Regions from separate parts of the Streptomyces sp. NPDC096323 genome, predicted to be linked through region 1. Evidence: riboswitches for the same ligand, from Rfam matches in the RefSeq annotation. Region 1 holds a riboswitch; each other region holds the start of a gene.
What was found. Region 1 has a riboswitch for cyclic di-AMP ahead of ABTX18_RS31030 (C40 family peptidase). Riboswitches for the same ligand answer to the same signal wherever they lie in the genome.
Positions count from the first base shown of each region.

Region 1 (5,317 bases):
ACACGATGGCGTACCTCACCTGCGAGGTGGAGACCTTCTGCCTCGGCCAGGCAGGCGCCGGCGCGGCCGTGCTCCTGGCAGCCGGCGCGCCCGGCCGACGGCACGCCCTGCCGGGCGCCCGCGTAGTCGTGCAGCAGCCCGAACTCGCCGAGCCCGTACAGGGGCAGCCGTCCGACCTGGAGATCGAGGCCCGGGAACTGGACCGGATGCGCGAGACGCTGACCGGCATGCTGGTCCGTCACACCGGCCGCACCGCCGCGCAGATCACCGCGGACACCGAGCGCGATCTCATCCTCGACGCCGAGGACGCCAAGGACTACGGGTTGATCGACCACATCGTGCAGAACCGCGGACTGTCCGTCCCGCCGCACCCGGCGCGGTGAATCCGCGATGGAGCCACCGGAGTTCGCGCCACTGCCCGCCCTGACCCGCGCGGAGGGCGAGTTCATCGACCGCTATCTGCAAGTCCTCGACCAGGTGGGCCGGATCAATCCGGCCCACGGATGCGACACGTACAGCGCCCTGCGCGCCGCCCAGGCGCTGGCCTCGCACGCGGCCGCCCTGCGGGACGCGCTCGCACTGATGCACGAGCGGGGCGAATCCCGGATCCACGCGGCCACATTGACCAGGGCGCTGCGTGTTCTCGACGGCGAGCGGCGCTCGCGGCGGGTCGCCCTGCCGCCCGACCCGCCGAGTTGACCGGTCTGTCGGCGGCACGCCCGACGTTGATCAGCCCGTCGGCCGACACGCCCGACGCGGCGACCGAATTCTCTCCCTCGTTCGGCGTAGGCGCTACTTCGCACGAGGGACAGCTCGATTTGCGCTTTCGAGCCGGACCGTGGGTGAGATCTGCCGTTACGTCGCTGGTACGGCATCGGTCGACGCATGGCGACAGCGCCCCGGAGGGCATCTCGCCACCCGAACAGGTCATTCGTGACGAGGGTCACATATCGCCGTTTCACCTCGGAAATCCGGCACGCGGTGAGTCAAGATCCCTGGGACGACAAGCCCCCGCCACCGCGGCGGGGCGGTCCGGGCGGACGCCGAGTCCTGCCGCCGTCCGGATGCCTGGTCGACAGGAGTGGATCGGCAGGAGTGGAGGACCCAGCACAACGGGCCGACCGGATTTCCGGCCGACCCTCGGGGTGAAGCCGCGTATGCGGCCGGGCCACTTCGCCGGCCCGAACCCGACAGGTCATCCTTCACAGGCGGCTGACGAAGGGTTGCGCATGACTGCGCAGGTTCATGTCCCGTCTCTGCTTGCCCGGGCCACTACGGCCTCGGCCATGACTCTCGCCGCCGTCGGCGGCACGCTGTTCGTTCCCGGCGCCGCGACCGACGCCCAGGCCGCGACGCATTCGATGAAGGCGCTCAACATCGCCGCGTCGAAGAAGGGGGCGCCCTACCGGTGGGGCGCCACCGGACCGAGCCGCTTCGACTGTTCCGGGCTGACGCTGTACTCGTTCAAGAAGGCGGGCAAGAAACTCCCGCGCACGGCCCAGCAGCAGTACAACAAGACCCGCCACATCTCGCCCTCCCAACGACAGCGCGGCGATCTGGTCTTCTTCCGTTCCGGCCGCAGCATCTACCACGTGGGCATCTACGCGGGCAGCGGCAAGATCTGGCACTCGCCCAAGACCGGGGCCGTGGTCCGCCTGGAGAAGATCTGGACGAGGAGCGTCTCCTACGGACGGGTCCGTTGAAGCCACTCCCCCGTACCCGAGCGCGCGCCCGCGTCAGTGCAGCAGCGGGCCCGTCACCAGGACGAGTCCCAGTGCGGTGAGTGCCGCGCCGCTGCCGCCCTCGATCGCCCGGGCGGTACGCGGCCGGCGCAGCCACCGGCCGAGGCGGTCCACCAGGAGCGCCACGGCCGGGAACCAGATCAGCGCCATCAGCACGACGATCGCGGCGAGGAGCAGCGTCCTGGGCAGGGGGGCGGCCCCGGCCGGGACGAACTGCGGCAGCAGGCTGAGGAAGAGTACGGGCGCCTTGGGGTTCAGCGCGTTGGTCAGGAACCCCTGGCGCAGTGCGCGCCCGGTTCCCCTCGCGGCCCGCTCATCGTGCCCGTTGTCCTGCCCGGCCTCCGCCCCCTGCGCGCCGCGCCGCCGGGCCGCGTACAGGGCGCTGAGGCCCAGGTAGAGCACGTACGCACCGCCCAGGACCTGGACGGTGCGGAACAGCGCGGGCACCGCCACGAGCACGGCGGCCAGGCCCGCCACGGCGAGCGCGGTGTGGACGAGAAGACCCCCGGCGACCCCGAGGGCCGTCGCCACCCCCGCCGCGCGCGAGGCGAGGGCGTTGCGTACGACGACGGTGAAGTCCGCGCCCGGCAGGGCGACCATGGCAGCGGCGACTCCGACGAAGGCGGTCAGTTGGGTGTCCATGGGCTCCACTCTGGACCTGGAGAGCCTTTAGCATGTACTTGCAATCTCTAGGGCCTGCCAAAAGGAACGCTTAATGTACGACCCCACACGGCTGGCGGCGCTGGTGGCGGTCGCCGAGGCCGGTTCGATCACCAGGGCCGCCGTCCGCCTGGGCTACACCGCCCCGGCGCTCTCCCAGCAGCTCGCCAAACTGGAGCGGGAGGCGGGGGCGCCGCTGCTGGTACGGCATCACCGGGGCGCCCGGTTGACAGCGGCGGGCGAACTTCTCGCGGGGCGCGCACGGCGGGTCCTCGACGAGATGGAGCAGGCCCGCCACGAACTGGCGGGCCTGGCCGGACTCTCCGGCGGACGCCTGAGGGTCGGCACCTTCACCACCGCAGGCATCCATCTGCTGCCCCCGGTGTTGAGCGCGTTCCGCCGGGCGCACCCGGACGTCGAACTGGTCGTCACCGACTACGAGCCGCCGGGCGGGGTGGCCGCGGTCGCGGCCGGCGAGGTGGATCTGGCCCTGAGCCACGCCTATGAGCCCGCCCCCGCGTCGCCGCCGCCCCCGGGTGTCGTCTCCGAGCCGCTTTTGGTCGAGGAACTCGTGCTGATCACGGCCGCCGGGCAGGTTCTGGCCGACGGCAGCGGGCGGCTCCCGGTGACGGAGCTCGCGGGCCGGCCCCTGATCAGCAGCGCGCCCACGCATCCGCCGCGTCGCGGGGTGGAGAGCGCACTCGCCGAGGCGGGGGCGCTGCCCGCGGTGGTCTGCGAGTCCCCCGGCTATGCGCTGGTGTGCGCTCTGGTGAGTGCGGGCATCGGAATGGCGGTGGTTCCCGAGATGGTGGCCGCGATGTCGCCGACGCCGCTGTCCGTCCGCCGGCTGGATCCGGCCTCGTTCCGCCGGACGATCTCGGTGGTGCACCGCGGAGACCGTACGAGCGCCGCGGCGGCGACCTTGCGGGCTCTGCTGCGCAGCGGATTCGGGCGGGCCGCGGCGTCACAGTGACGGCGAGTGCGGCGCTCGCCGGGCAGGGGCGGAGGCGCGTCAGTGCTCGACGGGTACGGATACGGGCACGTGCCAGGGCAGCGCGATCCAGACGGTCTTTCCGCCGTCCGGGGTGGGGGTGACGGTCAGCCGGCCCCCGTACTCCTTGGCCAGCGAGCGGATGATCACCATGCCGCGGCCGTTGTCCTGCTGCACGGCCGCCGGGAGCCGCTGGGGCCGACGGGGGTGACTGTCCGTCACTCCGAGGCGCAGTTGCTCCTCACGCTCCAGGCGGAGATCCACGGTGAAGGTGGGCGACTGTCCGAAGGTGTGCTGGACCGCGTTGGTCGCGAGCTCCGAGACGATGAGCCGGACGGTCTCGCCCGTGTCCGTACCCGCGGGCAGTCCCCATTCGGCCAGTACCTGTGCCACATACCTCCGGGCCGCGGAGACCGAGACCGGCTCGCTCGGCAGAGTGACGCTTGCTTCTTGATGGTCTGCCATGGCGAGCCGTCCCTTTCCCACCCGGAAGCGACCCCGCGATCGATGGTCCGGGTTGTGCTTCGCGCCAGATTGCCACTGATGCTGCCTTCTGTAACGACGATCCACCAAGATATGCATATATCTGTCGCTCAAAGCGGTGAACTCTGCCCCGGATGCCCCGTAAGGGCGGCACACTGTCCGCTCGGCGGGAGTGGGAGGGAGGCGCCCCATGCGGCACGGCCCCGCGGTGCGACGCCGCAAGCTCGGGGAGGAGCTGCGGAGTCTGCGTCACGCGTCGGGACTCACGAGCCGGGACGCGGCTCGTCTGCTCGGCTGGCACCAGTCGAAGGTCAGCCGGATCGAGACCGGCGTGAGCGGAGTCCGGCCCCGCGATGTGGCCCGGCTGCTCGACGTGTACGGCACGGACGACCCGACGCTGCGCGAGGTCCTGGAGGCGCTCGCGGGTTCGGCGGGCGGTGGGGGCGCGGGGTGGTGGCACGCGTACCGCGGTCTCATCCCGCCGCAGTACCGCGACTTCATCAGCCTGGAGTCACAGGCGCGCACCGCCCGCACCCTGGAGACGTCGGTGGTGCCGGGTCTCCTGCAGACCGCCGACTACGCCCGCGCGGTGACCCGGGCCTCACTCGACGGACTGCCCGTCGGACAGCTGGACTCGCTGGTGGAAGTGCGGCTGGCGCGGCAGGGAGTCCTGCGGAGCGACCCTCCGCTGAGGCTGAGCGCGGTGGTGGACGAGGCGGTACTGCGACGCGGGGTCGGCGGCCGCCGGGTGATGCGGGAGCAGTTGCGGCACCTCAGCCGGGTGGCCCAACTCCCGCACGTGTGCTTCCAATTGCTGCCCTTCTCGGTGGGCGGCTATGTGGGCCTCACCGGACCTTTCGTTATCTTTTCCTTTCCGAACACCTCTGATCTGGATGTGGTCGTTCTCGACCATTTGACGAGTAGCCTCTACCTGGAGCGGAAAGAAGACCTTGAGGCGTACAGCTCGGCCTTCCGCACCTTGCAGGCACACGCGCTGTCGCCGGAGCACTCGTTGGACCTGATCGCCGCAATGAGCGACGGTCGGTGACCCTGACTGCCCGAGGGGGGCGTCATGCCGGATGGCCTCGCACAGCACGCGTTACGTTGGCGGCGCAGCAGCCGCAGCACGGGAATGAACAACTGCGTGGAGACCGCGCGCTTCGGCGGCCGGAGACTGGCCGTGCGTGACTCCAAGGACGTATCCAGGCCGCCTCTGCAGTTCTCCGGCGCGGCCTGGACGTCCTTCGTCACCGCCCTGAACGGCGGTTCGGTCCGCTGAGCCGACGGCCCGGCGTTCCGGCGTTCCGGCATGGCGGTTCCCCGGCGGGTCAGCCGGCCGGCGCGGTCCGCCGTACGATCCCCACCGCGTGCGCGATCTGCTCGTCCGTCAGGTCGGCGCGCGCCGTCAGCCGCAACCGGGAGATGCCGTCCGGTACGGACG
Region 1 is NZ_JBEOSI010000013.1:53,859-59,175, forward strand. Features, by position in the region: gene ABTX18_RS31020 (ATP-dependent Clp protease proteolytic subunit) at 1-383, shown strand, start outside; gene ABTX18_RS31025 (hypothetical protein) at 391-699, shown strand; cyclic di-AMP (ydaO/yuaA leader) riboswitch at 1,056-1,226, shown strand; gene ABTX18_RS31030 (C40 family peptidase) at 1,230-1,703, shown strand; gene ABTX18_RS31035 (LysE family translocator) at 1,737-2,384, opposite strand; gene ABTX18_RS31040 (LysR family transcriptional regulator) at 2,458-3,375, shown strand; gene ABTX18_RS31045 (ATP-binding protein) at 3,415-3,858, opposite strand; gene ABTX18_RS31050 (helix-turn-helix domain-containing protein) at 4,067-4,924, shown strand; gene ABTX18_RS31055 (DUF397 domain-containing protein) at 4,949-5,155, shown strand; gene ABTX18_RS31060 (8-amino-7-oxononanoate synthase) at 5,205-5,317, opposite strand, start outside.

Region 2 (5,317 bases), on a different contig from region 1:
GCGCGAGTCGGGCGCCGGCGACGCGGCCTTCCGCCGGGCCGCCGCGTCGTACTGGTAGAGGCTGAGGTCGGTGCGGTCGGTCACGGCCAGCTGGTCGCCGGGGATGTCGGGGCTGAAGTGCGCCGCGGCGAGCGCGCCGCCGAACCTGGCGCCGGCGACGGGCTCCTCCGCCTGCAGCCAGTCGCTGACCGCGCCGGAGAGCCCCTTCGCCGAGCCCCACAGGACGACGACCCCGCCCGCGTCGGTCACCGGTTCGAGGTTCTCGCCCGGGATGCCGACGACCGCGTCGTCGTACCCGTCCCCGTCGAGGTCGCCGGAGGCCAGGGCGCGGCCGAAGCCGTCGCCCGCCTCGGCGGCGCCCGGCACCCCGGTGGTGTTCTGGCTGAGCACGGCGCCCCGGCTGGTGCCGATGCCCGCCGGCCCGCCGTACTGCACGGTCACGTAGCCCGCGCCTTTCTTGCCGCCGACGGTTCCGCCGGGGGCGCCGGTGAGCACGTCCTCGTAACCGTCGCCGTTGAAATCGGTGTTGCGGTCGTTCGCGTGCGTTCCGCCGGGGGTGCCGGCGTAGGCGGAGGGCGCGGCGATGGCTGCCCCCGCGATCAGGAGGAACGAGGCCGCGGCGACGGCGGCCGAACGGTAGGTGCGCACGAGCGGCTCCTCGGATCAAAGGCGACCGGGCGAGAGGAGGGGACGCCGGGAAGAGCCCGTTACCCTCCTGGCGCCCTGTTTGACCGGCACCGTGGCACAAAGGTTGTACGGCATGGCAAAAGGGGTGGAAGGGAGCCGTTCAGCTCCCTTCCACCCCTGCTCTACGGCTCCGCGTGAGGCGGGACCGCGGTGGGATCAGTAGGCCCCGAAGACGTTGTCGATCGAGCCGTACTTGTCGGCGGCGTAGTTGCACGCGGCGGTGATGTTGGCGACCGGGTCCAGGATGTCCAGCGAGGTGCCGGGCACGTGGTACGCGTCGAACGTGGGCTGGATGACCTGGAGCAGGCCCTTGGACGGGATGCCGGCGGCGGCGTTCGAGTCCCAGTTGTTGACGATCTGCGGGTTGCCCGAGGACTCGCGGATGACGTTGCGGTAGATGCCGTCGTAGCTGCCGGGGATGCCGTGCTCGGCCATGACGGCGAGGGACTCCTTGATCCAGCCGTCGAGGTCGTCGGTGTACGCCGTCGCGGTCTGCGCGGGGGCGGTCTCCGCCGGGGTCGTCGCGGCGGTCTGCTCGGCGACGGGCGCCGCCGTCCGCTCGGAACGGTCGGCGCGGTCGGCGCTCTCGGCACGGTCGGCCGACGGCTGGGAGGCGCTGCCGGACGTGGTCTCGGCCTTGAATTCGCTCTTGGTCGCGGCCTTGGGGGCGGCGGCTGCGGACTTGGCGCCAATGGTCAGCTTCAGGCCGGGGTGAATCAGGTCCGGGTTGCCGCCGACCACGCTGCGGTTGTCCTTGTACAGCCGCTCCCAGCCGCCGCTGAGGGAATGCCCGCGGGCGATCTTGGAAAGCGAATCGCCGGAGATCACGGAATAGGTGGTGGACTCCGCCTTCTGCACGGCAATTTCCTTGCCGGCGACGGAAGTCGGGGCTACGGCCTTTTCGGCGGCGACCGACGTGGCCGGCGCGGCGGAGGCCGATCCGGCGGCGATCAGGGGGAGCGCGAGAACGGCTCCACCAGCGCTCACGGCGATGAAACCGCGGGCCAGGGAGGTGGACTTGGAACGACGGTGCTGACCCTTGATGGGCATGGCGCTTTTCCTCTCCGCCGCCTGCGAGGTGAGCTGTCGGGTTCGGACTGGAGATGTCCGGCCGCACATGGCGACTTCACCCCTAGCCGCTCCGGATTCCGGAACGGCGGCAAACCTGGGTCCCCCGCTCCTGCCGTACGTGAGTGGTCGGGTTACCGGACGGCGGCAGGATTCGGCGTTCCGTCCGGATTGACCGTGACCGTAAGCGAGAAAGGCAGGGCATAACAAGCCCGGAATTACTGATCACAATTGCCGCGCAAGATCAATCAAAGGAAATGTGCGACGCCGGTCACACCGGAGCGGGCCAACTTTCTTGGCGCGACTGGGAACCCGCGCTTCCGGTTCTGCGTCGGGGGCGGGAAACGTGACGCTGGCCACTGTGTCCGAAAGGGGCGATTTGTCAGCTACTCAGCAGCTATGACCTGCGGAAACACGGCCCCCATTGGGCATTCCCGATCTTCCGGAGCAAACGGTCAATCAGGACATTACGCAGCCGGTGTCGGTTGCACGGCCGCGTGGGCCCGGCTGCGGGGCACCACGACGGGTGATCCGTCACCCGGGGCGGCGAGCACGTCGGCATCGATCGCGTACAGCTCCTTCACCAGGGCCTGGTCGACCGTCTCGCGGGGGGCGCCCCGGGCGATGACCCGGCCGCCCTTCATGGCGACGAGCAGGTCGGCGTATCGGGCCGCGGCGGCGAGGTCGTGCTGGACCATGACGACGGTGCGGCCGGCAGCCGCGACCTCGCGGACGAGTTCCAGGACCTCGACGGCGTGCCCGAGGTCGAGGGCGCTGGTCGGTTCGTCGAGCAGGACTACCGGGGTCTGCTGGGCCAGGACCATCGCGAGCCAGCAGCGCTGGCGCTGGCCGCCGGACAGCCGGTCGACGCGCTCGGCGGCCAGGGCTGTCGTGCCGGTGGCCTCGAGCGCGTCGCGTACCGCCTGCTCGTCCTCGCGCGACCACTGGCGCAGCAGCCCCTGATGCGGGCTGCGGCCGTAGCGCACGAGGCCGGCCACGGTGACCGCCTCGGGGGCCCGCGGCGACTGCGGCAGCAGGGCGACATGGTGGGCGGCCCGGCGCCGGCCGGTCTCCCAGATGTCCGTCCCGCCGATCAGGACCGTGCCGGACGCGGGCCGGTGGAGGCGGGCGACGGTCCGCAGCAGGGTCGACTTCCCGCAGCCGTTGGGACCGACGATCGCGACGACCTGTCCGGCGGGGACGGAGAGGGAGACGTCCTCGACGACGGGACGGCCCGGGTATCCGGCGTGCAGGCCGGATACTTCGAGGCCCGCCTTCGTGCCGGTCGGATGCTCGGTCATGTGCGGCTCACGCCTTTCCGGCGGCCGGGTCGGGCCGCAGCAGTACCCACAGGAGGAAGGGGCCGCCGAGGACGCTGGTGACGACCCCGACGGGAAGCTCGACCGGAGCGGCGACGCGTCCGATCGCGTCGGCCGCGGCGATCAGCGCGGCTCCGGTCAGCGCCGAGCCGGTGACCGGGACACGGGTGGGGCCGGTCAGCCGCTGGGCGAGGATGGGCGCCGCGAGGGCCACGAAGGCGATGGGGCCGCCGACACCGACCGCCGTGCCGGCCAGCAGCACGGCGAGGACGAGCGCGACGGTACGTACCCGGCCCAGGTCGACGCCGAGGGAGGCGGCCACCTCGTCGCCGAGGCGCAGCAGTTGGAGGCGGTGCCCGGCCGCCAGCGCGAGGGGGACGAGGAACAGCAGTACGCCCCCCAGCGGTACACCGGCGTCCCAGTCACGCCCGTTGAGGCTGCCGACGGCCCAGAGGAACACTCCGCCCGCCGTGTTGTCGTTCTCGCGCGACATGATCAGGTCGCTCACCGCGCCGATGAAGGTGGAGACGCCGATCCCGGCGACCAGCAGCCGGTAGCCCGCGCTGCCCGCCCCTCCGGCGCACAGGACGACCAGAACGGCCGCGGCCACGGCGCCGATCGGCCCGAGCCACCAGTTGCCGACCATGCCGGTGGCGGACCCCGCGGCGGCCGCGACCACGGCGGCGGTGGCGCCCTCGTTGACGCCGACCAGGTCCGGTGTGGCGAGCCGGTTGCCGGCCAGGGTCTGGGTGAGGCAGCCCGCGATGCCGAGTGCGGCGCCGACCAGCAGACCGGTGAAGATGCGGGGCAGCCGGAAGTCGCGCACGATCATGACGGTGCCCGCGTCGCCCGTTCCGAGGAGTCCGGAGAGGGTCTGCGACAGGCTCATTCCGGACGAACTCGCCATCACCGCCAGGGTGATGAGGAGAGCCAGCAGGGGGAGGAGCAGCGCGGCGGCCAGCACGCTGCGCCTCGGCAGGAGCCAGGACAGCGTTCCGGTGCGGAGCACGACGCTGTCGGGCGGGGTCACGTCCGTCATGCGGGGACTGCCGCCATGGACAGTTGGGGTCACGTCAGTCATGCGGGAAGTCCCGCCGGGAGCAGCCTCGGTTACGTCCGTCATGCCGGGACTCCCGCCGTGGACAGCCGGGAGGAGCGGGCGATCCACACGAGCAGGGGGCCGCCGACGAAGGCGAGCAGCACGCTGACCGGGGTCTCCCAGGGCCGGATGACGATCCGCGCGAGGATGTCCGCGAGGATCATGATGTCGGCCGCGATCAGGGCGGACAGGACGAGACCGGCGGCCATCCGCGCTCCGGCCAGGGCCCGGGCGGCGTAGGGCGCGAAGAGTCCCAGGAAGGCGATGGGCCCGGCCACGGCGACGGCGCAGCCGGCGAGCAGCGAGACGGCGCCCGCCACGACGAGCCGGATGCGGCCGGGATGGTGGCCGAGCGAGCGGGCGCCGTCGTCCCCGAGGCCGAGCGCCGCCAGCGGGCGGGCGCAGCCGAGCGCGGTGAGCAGGCCCACCGCGATCAGCGGCAGGAGGGGCAGCAGGTCGGAGACCTCGATGCCGGCGAGCGAGCCGATCGTCCAGTAGCGGTAGGTGTCGAAGGTCGACTGAGTGCCCAGCAGGACGTACGAGGTGAGGCCGTGGAAGGTGGCGCCGAGCGCCGATCCGGCCAGGACGAGCCGCAGCGGGGATCCGCCGCCGCGCCCCGAAGCGGCGAACAGGAGGACGGCGGCGCTCGCGACCATGCCTCCGGCCAGCGCCCACACCAGCAGCGAGGCGGGTGAGTCAGCCCCGAAGAAGGTGAGACCCAGCACCACGGCGAAGGCGGCTCCGGAGTTGACCCCGAGCAGCCCCGTCTCGGCCAGGGGGTTGCGCGTCGCTGCCTGCAGGAGACATCCGGCCGTTCCCAGGCACGCTCCGACCAGGACCGCGGCGAGCGTGCGCGGCAGGCGTACGTCCACGACGGCCAGGCGCAGTTGCGCGTCCGCGCGGGCGGCGGGGTCACCGGTGAGGTAGTCCCAGGCGCCGCCCACCGAGCTGGACCCGGTGCCGATGAGCAGGGACAGCAGGACGAGGGCGGGCAGCAGGAGTACGAGACCGGTGGCCGCCCACAGGGGCGCGCGCCCTTCCCGTGGCGGGATTCCGGTGGGGCGGGACCCGGTTGCGGGCCGTCCCACTTGCACGATCGACATATGGTTAGCCTAACCTAAGTGCACCGGGCGGCCGGTGGGGA
Region 2 is NZ_JBEOSI010000015.1:80,658-85,974, forward strand. Features, by position in the region: gene ABTX18_RS33080 (FG-GAP repeat protein) at 1-648, opposite strand, end outside; gene ABTX18_RS33085 (LysM peptidoglycan-binding domain-containing protein) at 844-1,737, opposite strand; cyclic di-AMP (ydaO/yuaA leader) riboswitch at 1,741-1,925, opposite strand; gene ABTX18_RS33090 (ABC transporter ATP-binding protein) at 2,223-3,056, opposite strand; gene ABTX18_RS33095 (FecCD family ABC transporter permease) at 3,064-4,113, opposite strand; gene ABTX18_RS33100 (FecCD family ABC transporter permease) at 4,194-5,276, opposite strand.
Region 2: another riboswitch for cyclic di-AMP. It lies ahead of ABTX18_RS33085 (LysM peptidoglycan-binding domain-containing protein); the one in region 1 lies ahead of ABTX18_RS31030 (C40 family peptidase).

Region 3 (5,317 bases), on a different contig from region 1:
GACGCGGCCGACCTCGCACTGACCGTGCTGGGCGGCGGCGAGTCGTCCCGGCTGCACAACCGCCTGGTCCGCCGCGACCGGACGGCCGTCGCGGCCGGATTCGGGCTGCTGCGGCTCGCGGGCGCGCCCTCGCTCGGCTGGCTGGACGTCAAGACGTCCGGCGGCGTCGAGGTGGCGCAGATCGAGACCGCGGTCGACGAGGAGCTGGCCCGGTTCGCCGAGGAAGGCCCCACGCCCGAAGAAATGGAGCGTGCCCAGGCCCAGTTGGAGCGCGAGTGGCTGGACCGCCTCGGTACGGTCGCGGGCCGCGCCGATGAACTGTGCAGGTTCGCCGTGCTGTTCGGTGACCCGCAGCTCGCCCTGACAGCCGTGCACCGGGTGCTCGACGTGACCGCGGAGGAGGTCAAGGCGGCCGCCAGGGCCCAGCTGCGGCCCGACAACCGGGCCGTGCTGGTCTACGAGCCGCTCGCGCCCGCCGAGGCCGCCGAAGAGGCGGACGCCGCCACCGACACCGACGCGCACGAAGGAGCGGACAAGTGACCGACGCTGCCGCGACTGGAGTTCCGATGGAGTACCACCCGCAGCCCGCCCCCGGCGTGGCCAGGCCATGGGCCTTCCCCGCGCCCGAGCGCGGCTCCCTGCCCAACGGCCTCACGGTGCTGCGCTGCCACCGCCCCGGCCAGCAGGTCGTCGCCGTCGAGATCTTCCTCGACGCCCCTCTGGACGCCGAGCCCGAGGGCCTGGACGGGGTCGCCACGATCATGTCCCGAGCGCTGTCCGAGGGCACCGACAAGCAGAGCGCCGAGGAGTTCGCCGCCGAGCTGGAACGCTGCGGTGCCACCCTGCACGCCCACGCCGACCACCCTGGCGTCCGGGTCTCCCTGGAGGTTCCGGCCTCGCGGCTGGCCAAGGCGCTCGGCCTGGTCGCCGAGGCGCTGCGGGCTCCCGCCTTCACCGACAGCGAGATCGAGCGGCTGGTGGGCAACCGGCTGGACGAGATCCCGCACGAGCAGGCCAACCCGGCCCGCCGTGCCGCCAAGCAGCTCTCCAAGGAACTCTTCCCGGCTACGGCCCGTATGTCGCGCCCCCGCCAGGGCACCGAGGAGACCGTGGCCCGGATCGACTCCGCGGCCGTGCGCGCCTTCTACGACGCGCACGTCCGTCCGTCGACCGCGACCGCCGTGGTCGTCGGGGACCTCACGGGCATCGACCTGGACGCGCTGCTCGCCGACACCCTCGGGGACTGGTCGGGCAACACCGCCGAGCCCTGGCCCGTCCCGCCGATCACCGCCGACGACACGGGCCGCGTGGTGATCGTGGACCGCCCCGGCGCTGTGCAGACGCAGCTGCTGATCGGCCGGATCGGCGCGGACCGGCACGACAGCGTCTGGCCGGCCCAGGTGCTCGGCACGTACTGCCTGGGCGGCACGCTCACCTCCCGGCTCGACCGGGTGCTGCGCGAGGAGAAGGGCTACACCTACGGCGTACGGGCCTTCGCCCAGGTCCTGCGCTCCTCGGCCCCGGGCTCCGCGTCCGGGGCGACGGGTGCCGCGATGCTCGCCATCAGCGGTTCCGTGGACACGGAGTCCACCGGCCCGGCCCTGGAGGACCTGTGGAAGGTCCTGCGGACCCTGGCCGCCGAAGGGCTGACGGACGCCGAACGCGAGACGGCCGTGCAGAACCTCGTCGGCGTCGCCCCGCTGAAGTTCGAGACGGCTGCCTCCGTCGCGGGCACCCTCGCCGACCAGGTCGAGCAGCACCTCCCGGACGACTACCAGGCACAGCTGTACGCGCGCCTCGCGGAGACCGGCACGGTCGAGGCGACCGCGGCCGTGGTCAACGCCTTCCCGGGCGACCGGCTGGTCACGGTCCTGGTCGGCGACGCCTCGCAGATCGCGGAGCCCGTCAGGGCCCTCGGCATCGGTGAGGTGTCGGTCGTTACCGGCTGACGGCTGAACTGACGGCCGCGGCCACTTCCCCTGATACCGGGGCAAAAGGAAGACCCCGACGGAGCGGACTCCGTCGGGGTCTTCCCTTTTGCCCGCTTTGCGGGAGAGGTTGCCTGTCTGCCCTGTGGGATACACGACAAAACGGCCTGTCCGTTTGGTGCGGGCAAGCGCCCCCGCCTAGCGTCGGCTCCGCTGTCCGTCACTCGTATGCCGCATCCGCGACGTACCGGGCAGTCATCGCCGAGTCCCCGTCAGGCGCGAGCCCGGGGAGCCGGGGACCCACGCAGTCCCTGGGGTGAATCGGATGCCCGCGCCTCGTACGAGGCGGGTGGATCCGTAGGAGACCTTCCTGCTCCGAACCCGTCAGCTAACCCGGTAGGCGAGAAGGAAGGAAAGGACCAGCCACTTCATGGCGTTCACCCGTGCCTCCGGGAAGCACCGTGCCCCGGGCCGTCTGACGCGCAGCGGCGCGAAGGCCATCGGCATCGCGACCCTGGCCACCACCGGCGTCATCGGCGGACTTGCCTCGCCGGCCCTCGCCGCGGACACCGAGACCCCCGCCGCCGGCGAGACCGGCCTCACCCAGGTCATCGCCATCGAGAACGTGCTCGCCGACCGGATCGAGGCGCAGGCGGACGCGCAGCAGCACCAGGCCGACGTCGCCGAGAAGAAGGCCGAGGCCGAGGCCAAGAAGGCGAAGGCCGCCGCGAAGGCGAAGGCCGACGCCAAAGCCAAGGCCGCCGCGAAGGCCGCCGCGAGGGCGAAGGCCGTCGCCCGCGCCGAGGAGGCCCGTGAGCGCGCCGCCCGCGCCGCGCGCTCCGCCGAACGCGCCCGGCTCGGCGCCTTCCAGCTTCCCGTCGCCGGTTCGTACGTGACCACCGGCTACAAGTCCAGCGGCTCGCTCTGGTCCTCCGGAAGCCACTCCGGCATCGACTTCCACGCCGCGTCCGGGAGCTCCGTCGTCGCCGTCGGCTCGGGCACGGTCGTCGAGGCCGGCTGGGGCGGGGCATACGGCAACAACATCGTGCTGCGGATGACGGACGGCACGTACACCCAGTACGGCCACCTCTCGTCGATCGGCGTGTCCGTCGGCCAGAGCGTCGGCGCCGGACAGCAGATCGGCCTCTCCGGCTCCACCGGCAACTCGACCGGCCCGCACCTCCACTTCGAGGCCCGCACCACACCCTCGTACGGCTCCGACATGGACCCGGTCGCCTACCTGCGCGCCCACGGCGTCTTCGTCTGACCCTCCTGACCCACCCGGAACAGCCGATCCCCGGACAGCCGTTCCGAAGACTCGAAGACCCCGGCATCACGCCGGGGTCTTCGCCGTCTCCGCGTACCGGAGGGCTGCACGCACCGGTGTGCCCGGGTGGCCGGAGACCAAAAGATATTCATGAATTTCCACCCGCCGTCGGAAATGCGACCGCATTGCAATAGAGTCGCAGGGCAGGCGTCGATCGGCCGCGTTTCGCGGGGATTAAGGCGGAGGTTCGGACATGCGCATTCCGGCGCATTCGGTATGCACGGCAATCCGTGAGGACATCGTCCAGGGTGTCTACGAACGCGGCAGCCGACTCACCGAGGAGGTGCTCGCACGCCGGTACGGGGTCTCCCGCGTCCCGGTACGGGAGGCGCTGCGCACCCTGGAATCCGAGGGATTCGTGGTCACCCGCAGGCACGCCGGAGCCTGCGTCGCCGAGCCCACCGAGCAGGAGGCCGCCGACCTCCTGGAGGTCCGGACGCTGCTGGAGCCGCTCGGCGCGGCCCGCGCCGCCCACCGCCGCACGGACGCGCACCTCAAGGTGTTGCGCGGCCTGGTGAGGCTCGGTCAGGAGCGCGCCCGCCGGGGCGAGGGCGAGGACCTGCGCTCCCTGGGTGGCTGGTTCCACGAAACCCTCGCGCAGGCCTCCGGCAGTCCCGGTCTGATCGCGCTGCTCACCCAGCTCCGGCACAAGACCGCCTGGATGTACACGATCGAGCAGCCGGCCCGTCCGGCCGATTCCTGGGCCGAGCATGGAGCGATCGTGGACGCCGTGGCGCGCGGCGACGCGGAGAGGGCGAGGGCGCTGACCGCCCAGCACGCCGAGCGGGCCACCGCCGCGTACCGGCTGCGCCGCCCCGGCCGGCCGGACGCCGCCCGGGTGAGGACTTCGCAACATGTCGTAAACACCCCGAGCGGCCGGCATTAACAATTGCGCCGTATACAAAGAATAGGCATTCCGCAGGGCTTTCTTTTCGCTGCCCGAATTCATTGATGGCGGAGCCGTGCGGTGACGCGAGCGCATGTGTCCGTACGAAAAAGCCGCGGCTCCCCGTCAAGGGTGCCGCGGCTCTCGCGCGGGAATTCCCGCAGTGCGTGACCCGACGGGATCAGACGGTCTCCGGAAGCTCGTCGAGCCCCTCGGCGACCAGCTTGGACAGGCGGTCCAGGGCGGCTTCGGCGTTGTCCGCGTCGGAGGCGAGCACGATCTCCTCGCCGCCCTGCGCGCCGAGACCGAGCACGGCGAGCATGGAGGCCGCGTTCACCGGGTTGCCGTCGGCCTTGGCGATGGTGACGGGGACGCCGGAAGCCGTGGCGGCACGGACGAAGATGGAAGCGGGGCGGGCGTGCAGGCCCTCGGCCCAACCGACGTTGACGCGGCGCTCAGCCATGGTTCTGCCCTTCACGAATCAATGGTTGTCTAGACCAGTCTCTCATGCAGTGCGCGATGCTCCGGCCGACCCGCCGCCCCCTTCCCACCACGCCGCACCGTCGCCCGGCAACCCTCACACTGCCCCCGCCCCGGCACCCACGCGACCGCTGGCGGAGCCGTACGCTTTGGCCATGCAGCCCTCTCCGGAGCAGAGTCCGCATCACGCCTACCCCGATCACTGGGAGGCGGACGTGGTGCTCCGCGACGGCGGCACCGCGCGCATCAGGCCCATCACCACGGACGATGCCGAACGGCTGGTCAGCTTCTACGAGCAGGTCTCCGACGAGTCGAAGTACTACCGCTTCTTCGCCCCCTACCCCCGGCTCTCCGCCAAGGACGTCCACCGCTTCACCCATCACGACTACGTCGACCGGGTGGGGCTGGCCGTCACGGTGGGCGGCGAGTTCATCGCCACCGTCCGCTACGACCGGATCAACGCGCAGGGCAGGCCCGCCACGGCCCCGGCCGACGAGGCCGAGGTCGCCTTCCTCGTCCAGGACGCGCACCAGGGCCGGGGCGTGGCCTCGACCCTGCTCGAGCACATCGCGGCCGTCGCCCGCGAGCGCGGCATCCGCCGCTTCGCGGCCGAGGTGCTGCCCGCCAACAACAAGATGATCAAGGTGTTCCGGGACGCCGGTTACACCCAGCAGCGCAGCTTCGAGGACGGCGCCG
Region 3 is NZ_JBEOSI010000012.1:148,795-154,111, reverse strand. Features, by position in the region: gene ABTX18_RS30330 (M16 family metallopeptidase) at 1-540, shown strand, start outside; gene ABTX18_RS30325 (M16 family metallopeptidase) at 567-1,949, shown strand; cyclic di-AMP (ydaO/yuaA leader) riboswitch at 2,178-2,345, shown strand; gene ABTX18_RS30320 (M23 family metallopeptidase) at 2,359-3,195, shown strand; gene ABTX18_RS30315 (GntR family transcriptional regulator) at 3,449-4,141, shown strand; gene ABTX18_RS30310 (HPr family phosphocarrier protein) at 4,323-4,604, opposite strand; gene ABTX18_RS30305 (bifunctional acetate--CoA ligase family protein/GNAT family N-acetyltransferase) at 4,777-5,317, shown strand, end outside.
Region 3: another riboswitch for cyclic di-AMP. It lies ahead of ABTX18_RS30320 (M23 family metallopeptidase); the one in region 1 lies ahead of ABTX18_RS31030 (C40 family peptidase).